DNA from 4 places in the Lactobacillus sp. ESL0791 genome. Region 2 is predicted to be linked to each of the others. Evidence: predicted binding sites of a transcription regulator. Region 2 holds the regulator's gene; each other region holds the start of a gene.
What was found. Region 2 encodes HrcA, which represses chaperone genes, less so after heat shock. Its sites were predicted from a motif close to TTAGCACTCNNNNNNNNNGAGTGCTAA; they were not measured.
Positions count from the first base shown of each region.

Region 1: the regulator HrcA is predicted to act here: its motif matches at 2,245-2,271, upstream of PT285_RS10225 (ATP-dependent Clp protease ATP-binding subunit).
Region 3: the regulator HrcA is predicted to act here: its motif matches at 2,400-2,426, upstream of groES (co-chaperone GroES).
Region 4: the regulator HrcA is predicted to act here: its motif matches at 1,433-1,459, upstream of clpP (ATP-dependent Clp endopeptidase proteolytic subunit ClpP).

Region 1 is NZ_JAQTHU010000001.1:2,152,378-2,156,585, forward strand. Features, by position in the region: gene PT285_RS10220 (ISL3 family transposase) at 1-65, shown strand, start outside; gene PT285_RS10225 (ATP-dependent Clp protease ATP-binding subunit) at 125-2,218, opposite strand; gene PT285_RS10230 (AAA family ATPase) at 2,427-4,208, opposite strand, start outside.
Region 2 is NZ_JAQTHU010000001.1:1,320,503-1,324,710, forward strand. Features, by position in the region: gene dnaK (molecular chaperone DnaK) at 1-846, opposite strand, end outside; gene grpE (nucleotide exchange factor GrpE) at 865-1,446, opposite strand; gene hrcA (heat-inducible transcriptional repressor HrcA) at 1,458-2,504, opposite strand; gene ribF (riboflavin biosynthesis protein RibF) at 2,654-3,586, opposite strand; gene truB (tRNA pseudouridine(55) synthase TruB) at 3,607-4,208, opposite strand, start outside.
Region 3 is NZ_JAQTHU010000001.1:623,044-627,251, forward strand. Features, by position in the region: gene PT285_RS03055 (ABC transporter ATP-binding protein) at 1-84, opposite strand, end outside; gene PT285_RS03060 (redox-sensing transcriptional repressor Rex) at 350-991, shown strand; gene PT285_RS03065 (hypothetical protein) at 1,111-1,491, shown strand; gene PT285_RS03070 (DUF6612 family protein) at 1,579-2,361, shown strand; gene groES (co-chaperone GroES) at 2,542-2,826, shown strand; gene groL (chaperonin GroEL) at 2,846-4,208, shown strand, end outside.
Region 4 is NZ_JAQTHU010000001.1:831,103-835,310, reverse strand. Features, by position in the region: gene PT285_RS04200 (SH3-like domain-containing protein) at 1-1,320, opposite strand, end outside; gene clpP (ATP-dependent Clp endopeptidase proteolytic subunit ClpP) at 1,482-2,066, shown strand; gene PT285_RS04190 (class II aldolase/adducin family protein) at 2,158-2,898, opposite strand; gene PT285_RS04185 (hypothetical protein) at 2,891-3,163, opposite strand; partial or broken gene PT285_RS04180 (PTS galactitol transporter subunit IIC) at 3,185-4,208, opposite strand, start outside.

The DNA of each region.
Region 1 (4,208 bases), 830 kb from region 2:
TAAAGCATTTAAAATCAAATATTATTTTTCATCAACAGCACTTGACGGAGAGCCAAAAAGAATAGGAATCACAAATTGAAAATTCCTATTCTTTATTATTTTTACTTAAAACTTATTAACAGACTTATTTCTTTTTGTCAGCATCTTTTTTCTCATCGGCTTTAGGGGCAATATCCAAAATCGGCTTGTCATTCAGATACAGGTGCTCCTTATCTGCCGTGAACTTGACTTCCTTAGTTTCCGGTTCAGCAACAATCAATTTGGCAGCCGGTGTTTGCAGGTCTTGTTCAACCACCCTTCTAAGCGGACGGGCACCGAACTCCTTGTCGTAGCCCTTTTCTGCCAAGAATTCCTTGGCTTCAGGGGCAACTTCCAGCTTAACCTCTTTCTTAGCCAAAACCTCGGTCATCTTCTTCAGATAGATATCGATAATCTTACCCATATCTTCCTTAGTTAAAGAGTTGAACGGAACAATCGCATCCAGACGGTTCAGAAATTCCGGCCTGAAGTAAACTTCCAAGGCCTTGATCAAGGCATCATGGTCAACCTTGCCGTTTTTAAGCAGCTTGTCGGAATAACCGGCATTCGAAGTCATGATTAAAATCGTATCCTTGAAGGAAACGGTCCGACCTTGTGCATCAGTTAAACGCCCGTCATCCATTATCTGCAAAAGAGCGTTGAAGACTTGCGGGTTAGCTTTTTCAATTTCATCCAGCAAAATCAGGCTATAAGGCTGGTGGCGTACTTTTTCCGTTAATTGGCCGCCTTCGCCATAGCCAACGTAACCAGGAGCGGAGCCGATCAACTTGTTGACCGCCATTTCATCCTGATATTCAGACATGTCCAAGCGGATTAAGTGGTTTTCACCACCAAACAGTTGAATTGCCAATTGTTTAGCCAGCTCGGTTTTACCAACACCGGTTGGTCCGGTAAGCAGGAATGAACCCGTTGGCCGGTTATTATCCTTGAAGACTTCTTTACGGGCAATGGCATCGGTAATAACGTCGATCGCCTGATCCTGGTCAATTACAACACTCTTCAATTTCTTGGCCAAATTCAGGTTCTTTTGTGAAGCATCGGCATGCAGTTCACTCATCGGAATCTTGGTCTTTTGCTCAATTAAGGCATAGATATCCTTGCCGGTAACAACTGGTGCTGTTGCATCATTGGCATTCTTCAAGTCATCTTTCAGCTGACCAATTTGTTTTTTGAGCTCGGCTGCCTTATCATAATCTTCTTTTTTGGCAGCTTCATCCTTTTCTTTTTGCAGAGAACTGATCTGCTTTTTGAGACTGCTTTCGTCATGCGGTGCAGCCGTCAGAGACTTTTTGGCACCAGCTTCATCAATCAGGTCAATGGCCTTATCCGGCAGATAGCGGCCCTGAATATATCTTTGCGACAATTCAACAGCCAGTTTAAGGGCAGCATCATCGTACTTTACATGGTGGAATTCCTCATACTTCGGCTTCAAACCCTGCAAAATTTTAACCGTCACTTCAGTTGACGGTTCAGGAACCTGAACAGGCTGGAAACGCCGGGCAAGGGCCGGATCCTTTTCAATCCTCTGATACTCGCTGGTTGTCGTTGCCCCGATTAACTTTAATTCACCGCTGGCAAGGGCCGGCTTTAAAATATTAGCGGCATCACCGTTATTATTCTCGGAATCGGTTGAACCAGCACCGACAATGTTATGCAACTCATCAATGAAGAGCACAATATTCGGGTCTTTCTTAGCCTTGTCAATAATATCCTTTAGGCGTTCTTCAAAGCTGCCCCGCAGACTGGAACCGGCAACCATATCGTTAATATTAACCGCAATAATATGGACGTTTTTCATCTTAGCCGGAACATCGCCCTTAGCAATTTTTTCGGCTAAGCCTTCAACGACCGCAGTTTTACCAACACCAGCAGGTCCGATTAAAACCGGATTGTTCTTCTTCCGTCTGCTCAGAATCTCAATCATGTTTTCAATTTGTTCATCACGGCCGATCACCGGGTCAAACTTATTTTTCTTGGCCTGCTCAACCAAATCAACACCAATCGGCTTTTCTTTTTTCGGTTGCGGCTGACGATTCGGATCCATATTCTGCGGCGTAAAATTCATGCTGCCGGAATAATGAATCGGAATTGCATTGTCCGAATCCTTACCACCATCATTAAAGAAAGAATTGTTCAGTTCATTAAATAAATTATCAAAATCATTGTCAAAGTATGCCATTTGCAAACACTCCCTGTTTTTTATTTTTAGCACTCTAATAATTAGAGTGCTAATTTCTATACTTCTAGTATAACAGGTTATCCACATTGCACAAAATAATATGCTTGACTTTTTCCACATTTTTTATTTTTTGTGAATTATAGTCTTATATATTATACAAAGCTTAACTTTATCGTATTTACATAATTCACAATCTTTTTTTAAAAAACTATTTTTGATATAAATTCATGTGTTTACGCAAATATTTAGCCGTTAAGCTCGCTGAATTTTGACAGATATCCACAGGCCTGCCCGCAGCGACAATTCGGCCGCCGTTTTGGCCGCCGCGGGGCCCCATGTCAATCATGTAATCACTATTGGCCATAATATCCAGGTCATGCGTGATCGTGATAATTGTAGCTCCCTGTCGCAATAATTTTTCCAAAACCTTGAGCAAGGTCCGGACATCATGCGGGTGAAGACCAACCGTCGGTTCGTCAAAAACAAATAAACTGCCCGTCTGGCTACGGTGCAGATGGCTGGTCAATTTCAGCCTTTGGGCTTCGCCCCCAGATAGTGCGGGCGTAGCCTCACCCAGGTGCAGGTAGCCTAGACCCATGTCATGCAGAGTTTGGATCGTTTTCAAAATTGCCGGCTCGTGGTTAAACAGCTTGTCGTTAAGAGCACCATCGATTGAATAAGCAAGTACATCCGCAATACTCAAGCCCTGCCACTTAACCCGCAAAACCTTCTGGTTGAACCGGTGACCGCCACAGACAGAACAGGTTTCAACCATATCCGGCAGGTACTGAATATCTAGGGAAATCGTTCCAGTGCCACCGCATGCGGGACAAGCACCCTCCTTATTGTTATAAGAAAAATATGTGGAGGTATATTTTAGTTTTTTAGCAAGCGGCTGCCGGGCAAAGAGCTTGCGCAGCTGGGTCATGATATCAGTGTAAGTTGTAACGGTTGAACGCTGGTTCTTGCCTACCGGAGTCGCGTCAACACTAATCACATTTTTAATGCCGCCAGCGGTCAAATCTTGCACCCAGTCTGGTCCTGCTTTCTTGGTGTTAGCTGCTTTGAGGGCCGGCAGAAGCGCATCAAGGATTAAGCTTGTCTTACCCGCACCAGAAAAGCCGGTAACTGCCGTCAAGCGCCCTAGCGGAATCTGCGTATGAACATCGTGCAGATTAAAATGATCGCTCACGGTAAAGGCAATTTTTCCATTTGCAAAAACTGTTTTCTTGTCAACCTGCGGTCGCACATGCAGTTGGGCTTGGCCAGTTAAATACGGGCCAATATTGGAAGCCGCGCTTTTCTCAACCTCTGCCGGCGGTCCCTGTGCGATAATTTCACCGCCGCTGCTGCCAGAACCCGGACCAATTTCAACAAGCCAATCGGCTGCGGCAATGATCGCTGTCTCATGATCAACCACCACCAGCGAATTACCCTGATTGACCAATTCATGAAAAATATCAATCAAGCCCGCAACATTATCCGGATGCAGCCCCACAGAAGGTTCATCCAGAACATAAAGTACGCCGGTTGTTTCCGTGCGCAGGGTGCGGCCCAGCTGAATCCGCTGCAATTCACCGGTTGACAGCGTGCTGGCCTGCCGATCCAGGGTTAAATAATCAAGTCCCAGCTTGAGCAGCGGCTTAACTTGATGCAGCAACTCACCCGTTAGGTTAGCTGCTAAATCCTGCATCTCGTCCGGCAAGCTTTCCCGAATTTTCTGCATATATGGTTCAAGCTCACCCAAGGACAAATGACCAGCAGCTACAATATTTTTCCCGGCAACTTCCTGACACCAACGGCTGGGATCAATCCGCGCCCCCTGGCAGCGCGGGCAGGTACTAAACTTATAAAAAGTATTGATGCGGGAAAGTCCTCGCTCCGACTTGGTTGTTTTGCGCGAATTAGCCACGGCATTATAGGCGTTTTCGTATAGGGCATTCAGATGATAAACCCGTCCCGTTGCTGTCGGGATATCCACCGGAATTTT
Region 2 (4,208 bases):
ATCAGCAGTTAATTCATCAAATTTTGCACGAGTTAAATCAGCTTCCAGGTGTAACGGACCGGATTCACCAGCAGAAATAAATGGAAGGGAGATATGAGTTGAAGATACACCGGATAAATCCTTCTTAGCCTTTTCCGCAGCATCCTTTAGCCGCTGCATTGCCATCTTATCTTTGGTCAGGTCAACACCATTTTCATCTTTGAAGTTCTTAATCAGCCAGTCAATGATCTTGTTGTCAAAATCATCACCACCCAAATGGGTATCACCATTAGTTGACAATACTTGGAAAACGCCGTCACCTAACTGTAAAACCGAAACATCGAAGGTACCACCGCCGAGGTCATAAACCAAAACTTTTTCATCTGGGTTTCCTTTATCAAGTCCATAAGCTAATGAAGAAGCGGTTGGCTCGTTGATAATTCGCTTAACGTCTAACCCAGCAATCTTACCGGCATCCTTAGTTGCCTGACGCTGAGCATCGTTAAAGTATGCAGGAACCGTAACAACAGCTTCTGTGACCTTTTCACCGAGATAATCTTCGGAGAACTTCTTAATGTACTGTAAAATCATTGCAGAAATTTCCTGCGGAGTGTATTCCTTATCACCAATTTTAACCTTGTAACCAGCTTCACCCATGTGCCGCTTGATTGAAGAAACAGTGTTTGGATTGGTAATCGCCTGTCTTTTAGCAACTTCACCCACCTGAATTTCACCATCTTTAAAGGCAACAACTGACGGAGTTGTCCTATTGCCTTCTGGGTTAGTAATAATTTTAGGTTCTTTACCTTCAAGAACAGCAACTGCTGAATTGGTAGTTCCTAAATCGATTCCGATAACTTTTGCCATTTATAATCTTCCTTTCAATTATTGAGCAACAACAACCATTGCTGGTCTTAATGTTCTGTCTTTATATTGATATCCTTTTTGTAAAACTTGGACTACTTGGTCCTTTTGATCATCATTTTCCGCGGCAACCGTTTGCACTGCCTGGTGTAATGTCGGATCAAATTTGCTGCCTTTAGCGGCAATCTCAACAATGCCATGATCTTTCATCGCTTTAACAAGTGAATCAAGTGTCATCTGCACACCCTTTTGCAGCTGCTTTGAAGCGTCATCGTCAGCCTTGACGGCTAAGGCCCGTTCCAAATTATCCATTGCTGGCAAAATGTCTTTAGCTAGGCCTTGCGCCTCATATTTAAGCAGCTGCGCCCGTTCTTTGTTGTAGCGGTTCTGCATATTTTGCATTTCTGCTTCACTGCGCAGGTACTTGTCCTCGAATTCATCGCTCTTTTTCTTGGCAACTGCCAAGTCCTTAGCTAACTTTTGCTCAGCAGTAGGTTTTTCAGGCTTAGCCTTTTCTTTGGTCTGCGTTTCAGGTTTCTTCTTTTTAGAAGAAGATTTTTTCTTATCTAAATCTTTTTCACTAGGAAATTCCTCTTTACTCATTTCTAACCTCCCTATTGAAATCTACCGTAATAATCAAGCAACTTTTTAGCTAATTCATTTCTAAAATACTCAAGCAATGCAATTACCTGCGAATACGGCATGCTTGTCGGACCCAGCAAGGCAATTACGCCTTTACCATGTGAGCCAACGCTGTATTCAGCGGTTAACAGGCTGTAATCTTTCAACAGGTCATTCGGCAATTCTGATCCGAGGCTGACCCGTATCGGATAACGTCCGTTGGAACTAATGCCCATGTCCATCAAATCCGCAATCACATCATCGCGATCAACCAATTCATATAATGAACGTAACTGCTGCACATTGCTTTCAGCGGTGTTATTGAGTAGGTTGATCCGACCATCGACATACATCTGATCGCTTGCCGCATCTTTCAAGACGTCCTCAATCAAGTTGATTAATTCACTCACATGTTCACCACGAATATTGCCGCCCAATTTTTCTTTCAGCAATGTCGGCGTAATTTCTTTCAAACTTTTACCGACCAGTTCATCATTAATCATGCGAACTGCTCGTTCAATTTCATCGCCATTAACCCGGTATGGAAGCGGATAAACCTGATTCTGCACGTTACCATCACTTGTTACCAGAATTGCCATCACCTGCCGGTTGGACAAGGGAACAATCCTAAAGCCAGTAACCTTTAAGTCATTACTCTCCGGTCCCTCTGCAAACGCCGTGTAATTGGTTAAATCCGACAGAATCTTAGCTGCTTCCTGCACAATCTCGTTAACTTGATGAAACGGCCGGTCAAGCTGATTAACAATCTGCTCGTAAACCGATTCGGGTAAACGCAGCGGCTCAACTAAATTATCAAGATAATAGCGATAACCACTAGTTGACGGGATGCGACCGCTGGATGAGTGTGTTTTTTCAATTAAGCCCTGTTCCTCAAGCACAGCCATCTCATTGCGGATTGTCGCACTTGATACCTTAATCGGCAACTGCTTCATCACGGTTTTCGATCCCACCGGATCATGTGTCTGGGTAAAATCATTAATAATTGTTTTTAAAATAAGTTCTTGACGCTCGGTCAACATAAAAATCGCCCTCACTTTTAGCACTCTTACCTATCAGGTGCTAACAATTATATGATACTAGTATTTAGCAGAATGTCAAGCCGAGTGCTAAAATTATTGTACTTTTTCATAAAAAAATCTATCTGCAGCCTGTAGATAGATTCTCTGTCTTATTTTTGTTGTGCAAAGTAGGTTTCAATTTCTTGCTTATCTTTCATCATTTGTTCATGCAAATCAGCTAGGTTAGTAAACTTTATTTCACCTCGGGTATATTTATACCACTTAATGACCACAGGTTGATCATAGGCTTCCTGATTAAACCCAAATAAGTTTGATTCGATAAAAATTTTTCGGCCCTGATGAATTGTCACGTTATAACCCACACTTGTCATCGAATCATACCACTTACCTAGGATTTTGGTTTTAGTTGCATAAACGCCAATTTTAGGAAGAACTTTTTTCCCCTGCCAAACTAGGTTAACCGTGGGAAATCCTAACTTATGGCCATTTCTTAGCCCATGACCAACTATGCCGCTCATCACATAGGGTCCACCTAACAGTTCGCATGCCAGTTCCATTTGTCCGTTTTGGATTGCCGTTTTAATTTCGGTTGAGCCAATTTTTTTATCATCATAAGTTTGTTCGGGCACTTCAATAATCTTGAAGCGACCCTTGGCAAACTTAGGGAAATTCTTCATATTGGCAACATTTTTCGGCCCATAAGTATAATCAAAGCCGGCAATTACCGTATCCGCCTGCAGCTTGACAAGCACATTATCAACAAATTCTTGGGCTGTCAACTTGCTAAAAGCATCATTGAAATGCATAACGAGCAGGTAATCAACGCCTAACTTCTTCATCTTATAGGCTTTTTCGTTTAGATTATCAATGTAAAGAACGTTTTTTCCTTGATAGACTTCTTTTGGGTGCCGGTCAAACGTCATCACAGCCACCGGCAAGTTCTTCTTTTTGGCCTCTTGCTTTGCAAGGGCAATTAAATGTTGGTGCCCTAAATGGACCCCATCAAAAAATCCCAAAGCAAGTATCAATTTCTTTGGTAGTATTTTTTCTTTAAATGGATACGTTAAATCAATAATTTCCACTTCAGAAACCCTCATTTCGATTATTCATTTTGCAAGAGCATTAATGCGGGTACATAAAGCGTACCCTTTTTTTGATAAATTGCCTTAACCTTATTATTGTATCTTAATGCCAATTTTTCTGCACCGTTTGTGAGCGAAATTGCTGCACCATTTTTAACTTTTAACCACAACTCCGGCCTTAAATCTACTTGCTCGTATTCCCGAAAAAAATTATCAAGTGGCTGCAGCCAGTCAGTGATTCTTTCAGGTTGGGCAATAACCTGGTCTAATTTAACAGCCTGAGCAAGTGTAAAACCCGAACTCGCAGTTCTGCGTAACTTAGTCATCACGGCGGGAACACCAAGCTTTGCGCCTAAGTCATTGACGAGAGAACGAACATAGGTCCCTTTGCTGCATTCAATTACAAAACCAAAAGCTTCCTGGCCTTTCTCACCATCAAATTTTGGTTCACCAAGAAGCCGGTAAGATTGAACCGTTACCTGCCTCTTGGGCCGTTCCACCTCAATTCCTGCACGTGCGTATTCGTATAAATGCTTGCCGTTAACCCTAACAGCAGAATAAATGGGCGGAACTTGGGTAATTTCTCCCGTAAAGGTGGTCATTTGCTCCTGAATTTGTTCAG
Region 3 (4,208 bases), 700 kb from region 2:
GCCCTGCCTGATTTGCAGATTGACTCCATTCACGACAGTTTTATCGTGGTATTTTTTAGTTAAATTTTTTGTTTGCAATAACATTATTGAACCTCTTCCTTAAGTGCTGGTTTTAGATTAACAATTTTGCGCAAACTAAGAAATAAAATGCCGACAAATGGTTGAAATGGGTAGATAAGTGGTTAAATTTAGCAGTTGAGTGGTTTTTGACTTAAAAAGGTCTATAAAAATGATAAAATCGGGTAGTTTGTGAAAAAAATACTTGCAAAAGTTCCAACATTACAGGTAAGATAGTATTAATCGACGATTCCAATTCACAAGTAAAAAATATATGGAGGCTTCTGTAAAAATGGAAAAAATAAAAATCCCTACGGCAACGGCAAAAAGACTGCCGCTATATTACCGCTATCTCGTTATCTTGAATGATGCAGGTAAAGAAAAGGTATCTTCAACTGAATTGTCTGAAGCGGTTCAGGTTGATAGTGCATCAATTCGGCGCGACTTTTCTTATTTTGGTGCTTTGGGGAAACGCGGATATGGTTATGATGTAAAAAATTTGTTAGCCTTCTTTAAAAAGATTTTGAATCAGGATACTTTAACAAATGTTGCACTGATTGGTGTCGGCAACTTGGGTCATGCTTTGCTGAATTATAATTTTAAGCGCACTAACAATATCCGCATTTCTTGCGCCTTTGATATTAACAAAGCAATTACCGGAAAAATATTGTGCGGTGTGCCGGTTTATGATATGAGTGAACTAAAAAAGCAAATTACTGACCAGCAGATTGAAATCGCGATTTTGACGGTTCCATCAGATACGGCACAAAAAACGGCCAATGAAATGATTAATGATGGGGTGAAGGGGATTATGAATTTCACACCAATCCGCTTGTCAACACCGGCCGGCATCCGCGTGCAGAATGTTGATTTGGCAACAGAACTGCAAACCCTAATTTATTTCCTGGATTCAGAAAAAGAAAATAATAAGTAAAAAATATGAAAGCAGTTTGCATTAGCAGATTGCTTTTTTTGCAATTCATAATATAATTAAAGTAACAAAATATTAAAATCATTATTCTTAATTATAATGAAAGACAAGTGGTGAATGAGATGGATAATAGTAAGAAACGCCGAATTTTAGAGAATATTTTTTGGTTTGGACTGGTATTTTTAGCCATTATTTTTTGGCAGAAAAATGACTGGAGCAATTTGTATTTGATCTGGTCAGTTCTAAACTTTATCTTATCGTTAACGGAACTTGTTTTGTTTCCGGTGGTGCGGGATTCCCTGCCTCAGCAGTTAATCAATGACCTTGGCAGTTGTTTTGCAATGCAATTTGTGCCGCTATTAGGCACTTTCCTGCCAATGGATACGGGCAGGCATCTGCAGGAATTCTATATTATTCTTAGTATTATGCTAATAAATATGGTAATTATTACTGTTGGTGATCTTGTTCAGGATCGAAAAATGACGAAGGAAATGTCAAAGTAATTTAATGGTAAAAGTGTTAATCATAAAATTTAAGAAAGCGATCTTTAGGTATATAATAAATCTAAATATTTTAAGAGGAGAAAAATCATGAATTTAAAAAAGACACTTGTTAGTTTAGTTGCTGCAGTAGGGATGCTTTCTTGTGGTTTAATGCAACCGCAAAAAGCTGCCGCAGCGATGAATAAGAATCAAGTTATTAATATTGTTAAAAAAGATGCCAGCAAAGTAACTAGCGGGAAATTAAATGCTGATATGAACTTTAAAGTTGCGAAGCAACCAACCACAATCAAAGCAGATGGCGATTTTGGCGGGAATCCGCTAGTCAGTCATATTAATTATTCTATTAATACTGACGGCAAGACCCAGAATAATGAAATGTGGATTGATACAAAGAACAAAGTTACTTACACTAAGCATGATGATGCATGGGTTAAAAGTGCTACGTCTAATGATGCAATGCTTGATTCTGTGACTAATTCGGCTCTGTCCAAGAAAAATAGCAGTTTCTATAAGCAACTGGCTAAAAAGGGTAAATTGACGCGGGATGGTGATTCTTACGTACTGACTGCTACGATTAACCAAAAGAAGCAGCTCAAGAAACTATTTGCTTCGATGGCAAAACAATATTTGAATCAAGGGCAGTATCAGCAGCTTGAGAAACATTTTAGTTTTGGCCTTTATCATATTAAGGTAACGGTTACCGGCGAAAAATTAACGTCTTACCAAGTTAAGTTCTCAGCTAAATACGGCAAAACATATTCTTTGGCTGCTACAGTTGCAGTTTCCGATTTTGGTAAAAATAATCAATTGGCAATTCCGGCAAATGTTCTTGCTGCCGCTCAATTACCAGCTGCTGTTCCATATAAATAATTGACAAAAAGCTTGATAAAGCGACAATAAGAGCGAAGTTAGCACTTGAAACAAAAAAGTGCTAACTTTTTTCTTGCTTTTTTTTCTAAAAGAGGTTATTATCATAGATGTAAGTTAGCACTTAGCTAATAAGAGTGCTAATCATCAAAAAGAGATTTAAATGATATAGGAGGGACAAACGTGTTACAACCAATTGGTGATCGCGTGATCGTAAAAGTTAAAGAAGAAGAAGAAAAAACTGTAGGTGGAATTGTTCTCGCTTCTAATGCTAAACAAAAACCAACTGAAGGCGAAGTCGTTGCTGTTGGTGAAGGTGCTCATAACAGTGTTGGGGATCTAATCCCGTTAACTGTTAAGAAAGGCGACGTTGTTTTATACGATAAGTATTCTGGCACAGATGTTAAATACGATGGTGAAAAATACTTAGTTCTTCATGAAAAAGATATTTTAGCAATTGTTAAATAAGTAAGGAAGAATATAAAAGATGGCAAAAGATATTAAATTTTCAGAAAATGCAAGACGTTCCCTATTAAAGGGTGTAGACAAGTTAGCTGATACTGTTAAGACAACAATTGGCCCTAAGGGCAGAAATGTTGTTTTGGAGCAATCATACGGCAATCCAGAAATTACTAACGATGGTGTCACAATTGCCAAGGCAATTGAGTTAAAGGACCACTACGAAAACATGGGTGCCAAGTTAGTTGCCGAGGCTGCACAAAAGACCAATGATATTGCTGGTGACGGTACGACCACTGCCGTTGTTTTAACCCAAGCAATTATTCGCGAAGGTATGAAGAATGTTACTGCCGGTGCTAATCCTGTTGGCGTTCGTCGCGGAATTGAAAAGGCTACTAAGGCTGTAACTGATGAGTTACACAAGATTAGCCACACGGTTTCTTCAAAAGACCAGATTGCACAAGTTGCTTCTGTTTCATCTTCTTCTAAAGAAGTTGGTGACTTGATTGCCGATGCAATGGAAAAGGTTGGTAACGATGGTGTTATCACAATTGAGGATTCTCGTGGAATTAACACTGAATTGTCAGTTGTTGAAGGGATGCAATTCGACCGCGGCTACCTGTCACAATACATGGTAACTGATAACGACAAGATGGAAGCAGATTTGGACAATCCTTACATCTTGATTACCGACAAGAAGATTTCCAACATTCAAGACATCTTGCCATTGCTGCAAGAAATTGTTCAACAAGGTAAATCATTATTGATTATTGCTGACGACATTGATGGTGAAGCTTTACCAACACTTGTTTTGAACAAGGTTCGTGGGACGTTTAATGTTGTTGGTGTTAAGGCTCCTGGCTTTGGTGACCGTCGTAAAGAGCAATTACAAGATATTGCTGCTCTAACTGGTGGTACAGTAATTACCGAAGACCTTGGCTTGGAATTAAAAGACACCAAGATTGACCAATTAGGTCAAGCACGTCGCGTAACTGTAACCAAAGACTCAACGACAATTGTTGATGGTGCTGGCTCAAGTGAAGCAATTCAAGAGCGTGAAGAGTCAATCAGAAAGCAGATCGAAGAGACTACTTCTGACTTTGACAAGAAGAAGCTGCAGGAACGTCTTGCAAAACTTACAGGTGGCGTTGCAGTTATCCACGTTGGTGCTGCTACTGAAACTGAATTAAAGGAACGCCGCTACCGCATTGAAGATGCTTTGAACTCAACTCGTGCCGCTGTTGATGAAGGCTACGTAGCCGGTGGTGGTACTGCTTTAGTTAACGTTGAAAATGCCGTTAAGAGTCTCAAAGGTGGAACAGCCGATGAACAAACAGGAATCAACATTGTGTTGAAAGCTCTGGCAGCTCCAGTTCGGCAAATTGCTGAAA
Region 4 (4,208 bases), 490 kb from region 2:
ATCACTTTTACGAATCTGAATTAATTCTTCCGAGTCAGTTGGCTGCTCCGTCGCATGGTCATTAGACAAAACATAGATGTACTTATCAGTTGAGCCCATTGCTTGACCATGACCAATCGGAATATACGGGCTAACTTTGATGTTTTTAACATAATTGTTAAATTTTGTTTGTGACATCGTCAATAAATTTTGTGCATTAAACGGATTAGTCAACTTTTCCAGATTATAGCCAACAATATGACCATCCATTAAGTCGGTGTGACTAAGCAAACTGGTGTAAGCCCAGCCATCCGAAACGGTCACGCCTTCAGGAATGTGACCAACACGGTTGATATTGTCATCATTGGGATTTTCGACACTCAATACCACCGGCTGATACAGCCTGGTTTTAAGTGTTAAATCGCCACTGGTAAGAGTGTGCTTCTCCGTCTCCGGCGAATATTCGGTCGGGCTAACATAATTAACGGATGAACCGTAATGTTCTCTCCAAGTTTTATAATCATTGGTTCCAGTCTGACCAGGAGCACTACTGAGATCGGCAATCCCTTCTTTAGTACTGTTTCTAATTGTAATTTTAACGGTTGCCGTTGCCGAGCCATAAGTATATTTCACATTATAAGTGTGCGGATAATTGCACAAAATCGACTCATGCGAAACCTGAACCTGGCTCTTATCAATCGCCGTGCCCATATAATTAGTAACGTAGCTGATTGCTTCCCGGGTATTAAACTGATAGGTACTGTTTCTTACCAAAGTAACAGTTTTAGCAACAGCAATCGTATTTCTTACAAAGTATTTTTCGTTGACATAACCAACCTGCCGGCCATCAACATAAATGCGCCAGTATCTGGCTTTTTTAGTTTGAATAACTTCGTCGGACTGAAGATGGTTAAACTGAAAATTACTGCCGTCAGCAACCTTATTTTTCGGTTTTCCCTTAACAACGTTTTGCCATACCGCATAATTTTTACTACCGGCAACCTTCACCATCATCGGATAGTCAGTCACGGTTTGCAGCGGCTTCTTGGCCTTTTTAGTGTCTGTGTCCGCATCTTTATCTAACGATGAATTATCGGTATCAGACGTATTTTTGTTGTCGTTATTGTCTGCAGTGCCTGATGAATTATCAGACGCACTCTTATTGTCCTTATTGCTATTGTCCGTATTGCCCGATGAATTATCGGTCGTATTAGTGCTACTACTTGTATCAGTCGATTGCGAACTATCGTCGGCAAAAGCCAAACTTGAATAAGTTGCAAAGGAACCGATTCCCAAACATAATGCAATTACAGTTATTATGATTCTCCGAAATACTTTCAAAAATATGTCCTCCAATTAAAAGTCTTATCTCTAATTGTAATATAAAAATGTATTACAGAAAAATACAAAAGTGATACACTTCGTTTGACACTTAGTAATGTAAGTGATTTAATTAGCACTGTACTTATTAGAGTGCTAATTATTATTCAGGAGGCTAATTTATGCTTGTACCTACAGTTATTGAACAAACTGCTCGCGGCGAACGTGCATACGATATTTATTCACGTTTATTAAAAGACAGAATTATCATGTTGAGCGGTGAAATTAACGATGATATGGCAAATTCAATTATTGCGCAATTATTATTCTTAGATGCTCAAGATAATACTAAGGACATTTCACTTTACATCAATTCACCCGGTGGCGTAATCACCTCGGGTTTGGCAATCATGGACACAATGAATTTCATTAAATCAGACGTTTCCACCATTGCTATCGGAATGGCTGCTTCGATGGCTTCCATCCTTTTGACAACCGGCGCCAAAGGCAAACGGTTTGCGCTGCCAAACTCAACGGTTCTAATTCACCAGCCGCTTGGCGGAGCTCAAGGGCAGCAAACTGATATTCAAATTGCTGCTAACGAAATCTTGAAGAGCCGGGAAAAGATTAACAATATTTTACACGAAACCACGGGTCAACCATTGGAGAAGATCCAAAAGGATACCGAGCGTGACAACTACATGACTGCCAAGGAAGCTAAAGATTACGGTTTGATTGACGAAATCATGGTTAACAAAAAGAAATAATATAACAGCTTTTAAAAATTAAAAGGAAGTTCATTTGGATCTGAACTTCCTTTTTTATTTGAATTAAAAACTATTTTTCAATATTAGTTGATTAAACTAACCCATCTGTTGCCTTGCCACGCGATTGATATTGATCAATAATTCCTAATTTCTTAAAAATAGCTTGTTTATACGCAATCTCTGCGTTCCATTCAACGGTTTCTAGAACCTGTGTTGCTGCATGCAAATCCGTTTCTGTAATCAAAACACCATGGCTGTTTAATAAGAAAATATTTTCTTTTGCTCCATCACCCAATTTTACCAGTTCATCGTGAACTAAATTTGCTAATTCCTTACTGCAGGCTTCACGGTATGGTAAACACTTAATTTTGCCTAAAGGTACATTAAATGAAGTAATCTCAGTTAAATTGGGCATATCCATACCTAAAGTTGCCCAAAACATACTTTTAGGTGCATGTGAATGATAAACAACCCGAATATCCTCGTTAGCCTTATAAGCGCCAATATGCATATTGATTTCCCGAGTTAGTCGACCTTCTCCCGCTAATTTTTCACCTGTTTCCATATCAATTACAAGAATCTGTGATGCACTTAATTTTGCGTACCAAGCCTCTGACATAAATGTTGGTGTCATTAGCAAATAATCATGCTTTTGATAGTAAGTCTGCCCATCGTATGAAAAAGTTTCATCTGGTGTAATTTTAATTGAAATATTCCCGCCTGCAACATTTGTCATTTTACGATTAAACATCTCGCGAGCTACCTCGGCTATATCTTTTCTTTCATTTTCAAAAGGTAAGCGTTCTTTTGTAATATTATAATTTTCAATCATTTTTAAATCTCCTTAATTTTTCTTTTTTCTCAAATACTTCTCTTTGCTTACATGCGTTTCGGTATTTAATTTTTCGTTGATTATTGTATTTTTCAAAAATAATTGGATCGCCATACTTGGCAATAAAAAGCCCAAACAAGATAACCATTATACAGCCCAAAACATTTTGCGTAAAAATCGCTTGAATAGTCAGAATAACGTTTACAAATAAAGCAAATGACCACCAAATTTTGGCACCAATTTTTGAATTAGAACTTTTATTCATAACTACACTTCTTTTCTCGTACTATTTACTATAATTACTAAAATCCATTTCATTAATATCAGATATTTTAAACAATTTAGCTGTTTTAACTTTGTGAGCATTAGCAAAATCTAAATTATCAATATCTGAAATACTCCAGTTTTTAGTTTCATTTGTCGGTTGAGAATTATTGACTTCAATCGCACCGGATGATGTTGCAAGACTGCTTGCATAACGTTTACTTGGCAAAGCGATTTTCGTTTGATCTCTATATAACCAAACAAAGATCAAAAGCCAGACAATTGCAGCAACAATAGCCCACCATTTGCCATTAAATGCTTGAGCAAAAAACAATCTAAAATCTGGCCCTTCAAATGTTGACCATGATAATTGCTGACCAGCATTAACATGAACGGCACCCGTTGATTTAGCAAGATTAGTAATAACTGGAGCAAAATACGTTGCACCATAAAGAAAAATTGGTGTCGTAATAATTCCTAAGGTAAGCATTCTCCATAAATTAGCACCAGTTAAAAGTAACGCAGCAACAACAAATGAGAGATTGATAATTCCAGCAAACGGTAAAACTGTATTACCTGGCAATATCATAGCCATAATCAGCATTACAGGAACAAGAATAATAACTGTTACCCACAATTCATTTCTACCTGCAAGGATTGGCCAATCCAAGCCAATATATACTTGCCGACCCTTGAAGTGCTTTTTCATCATATCGTTCATCGCACCAGCAATCGGATTTAAAGCTTCCATAAATAACTTTGAAATCATTGGAAACATTGTCATCGCTGCAGCTGCTTCAATTGCCAAGTTAAGTGAACCAGAAATCGAGTAACCTGCGCCAAATCCAAGAAGAAGACCGATTATGGCACCCATTACAGAGTTATCAGCAAAAATACCAATTTTTTTCTGAATAGCATTGGCATCGGCTGGCTTATTCATAATTGGAATAAAATCTAATAACTTATTTAGTGGCATTAAGACAACCGCAAATAGTGTAATAAAGTGAGGAACAGTTACACCAGGAATTCCAGTTAAGTCTTGAATA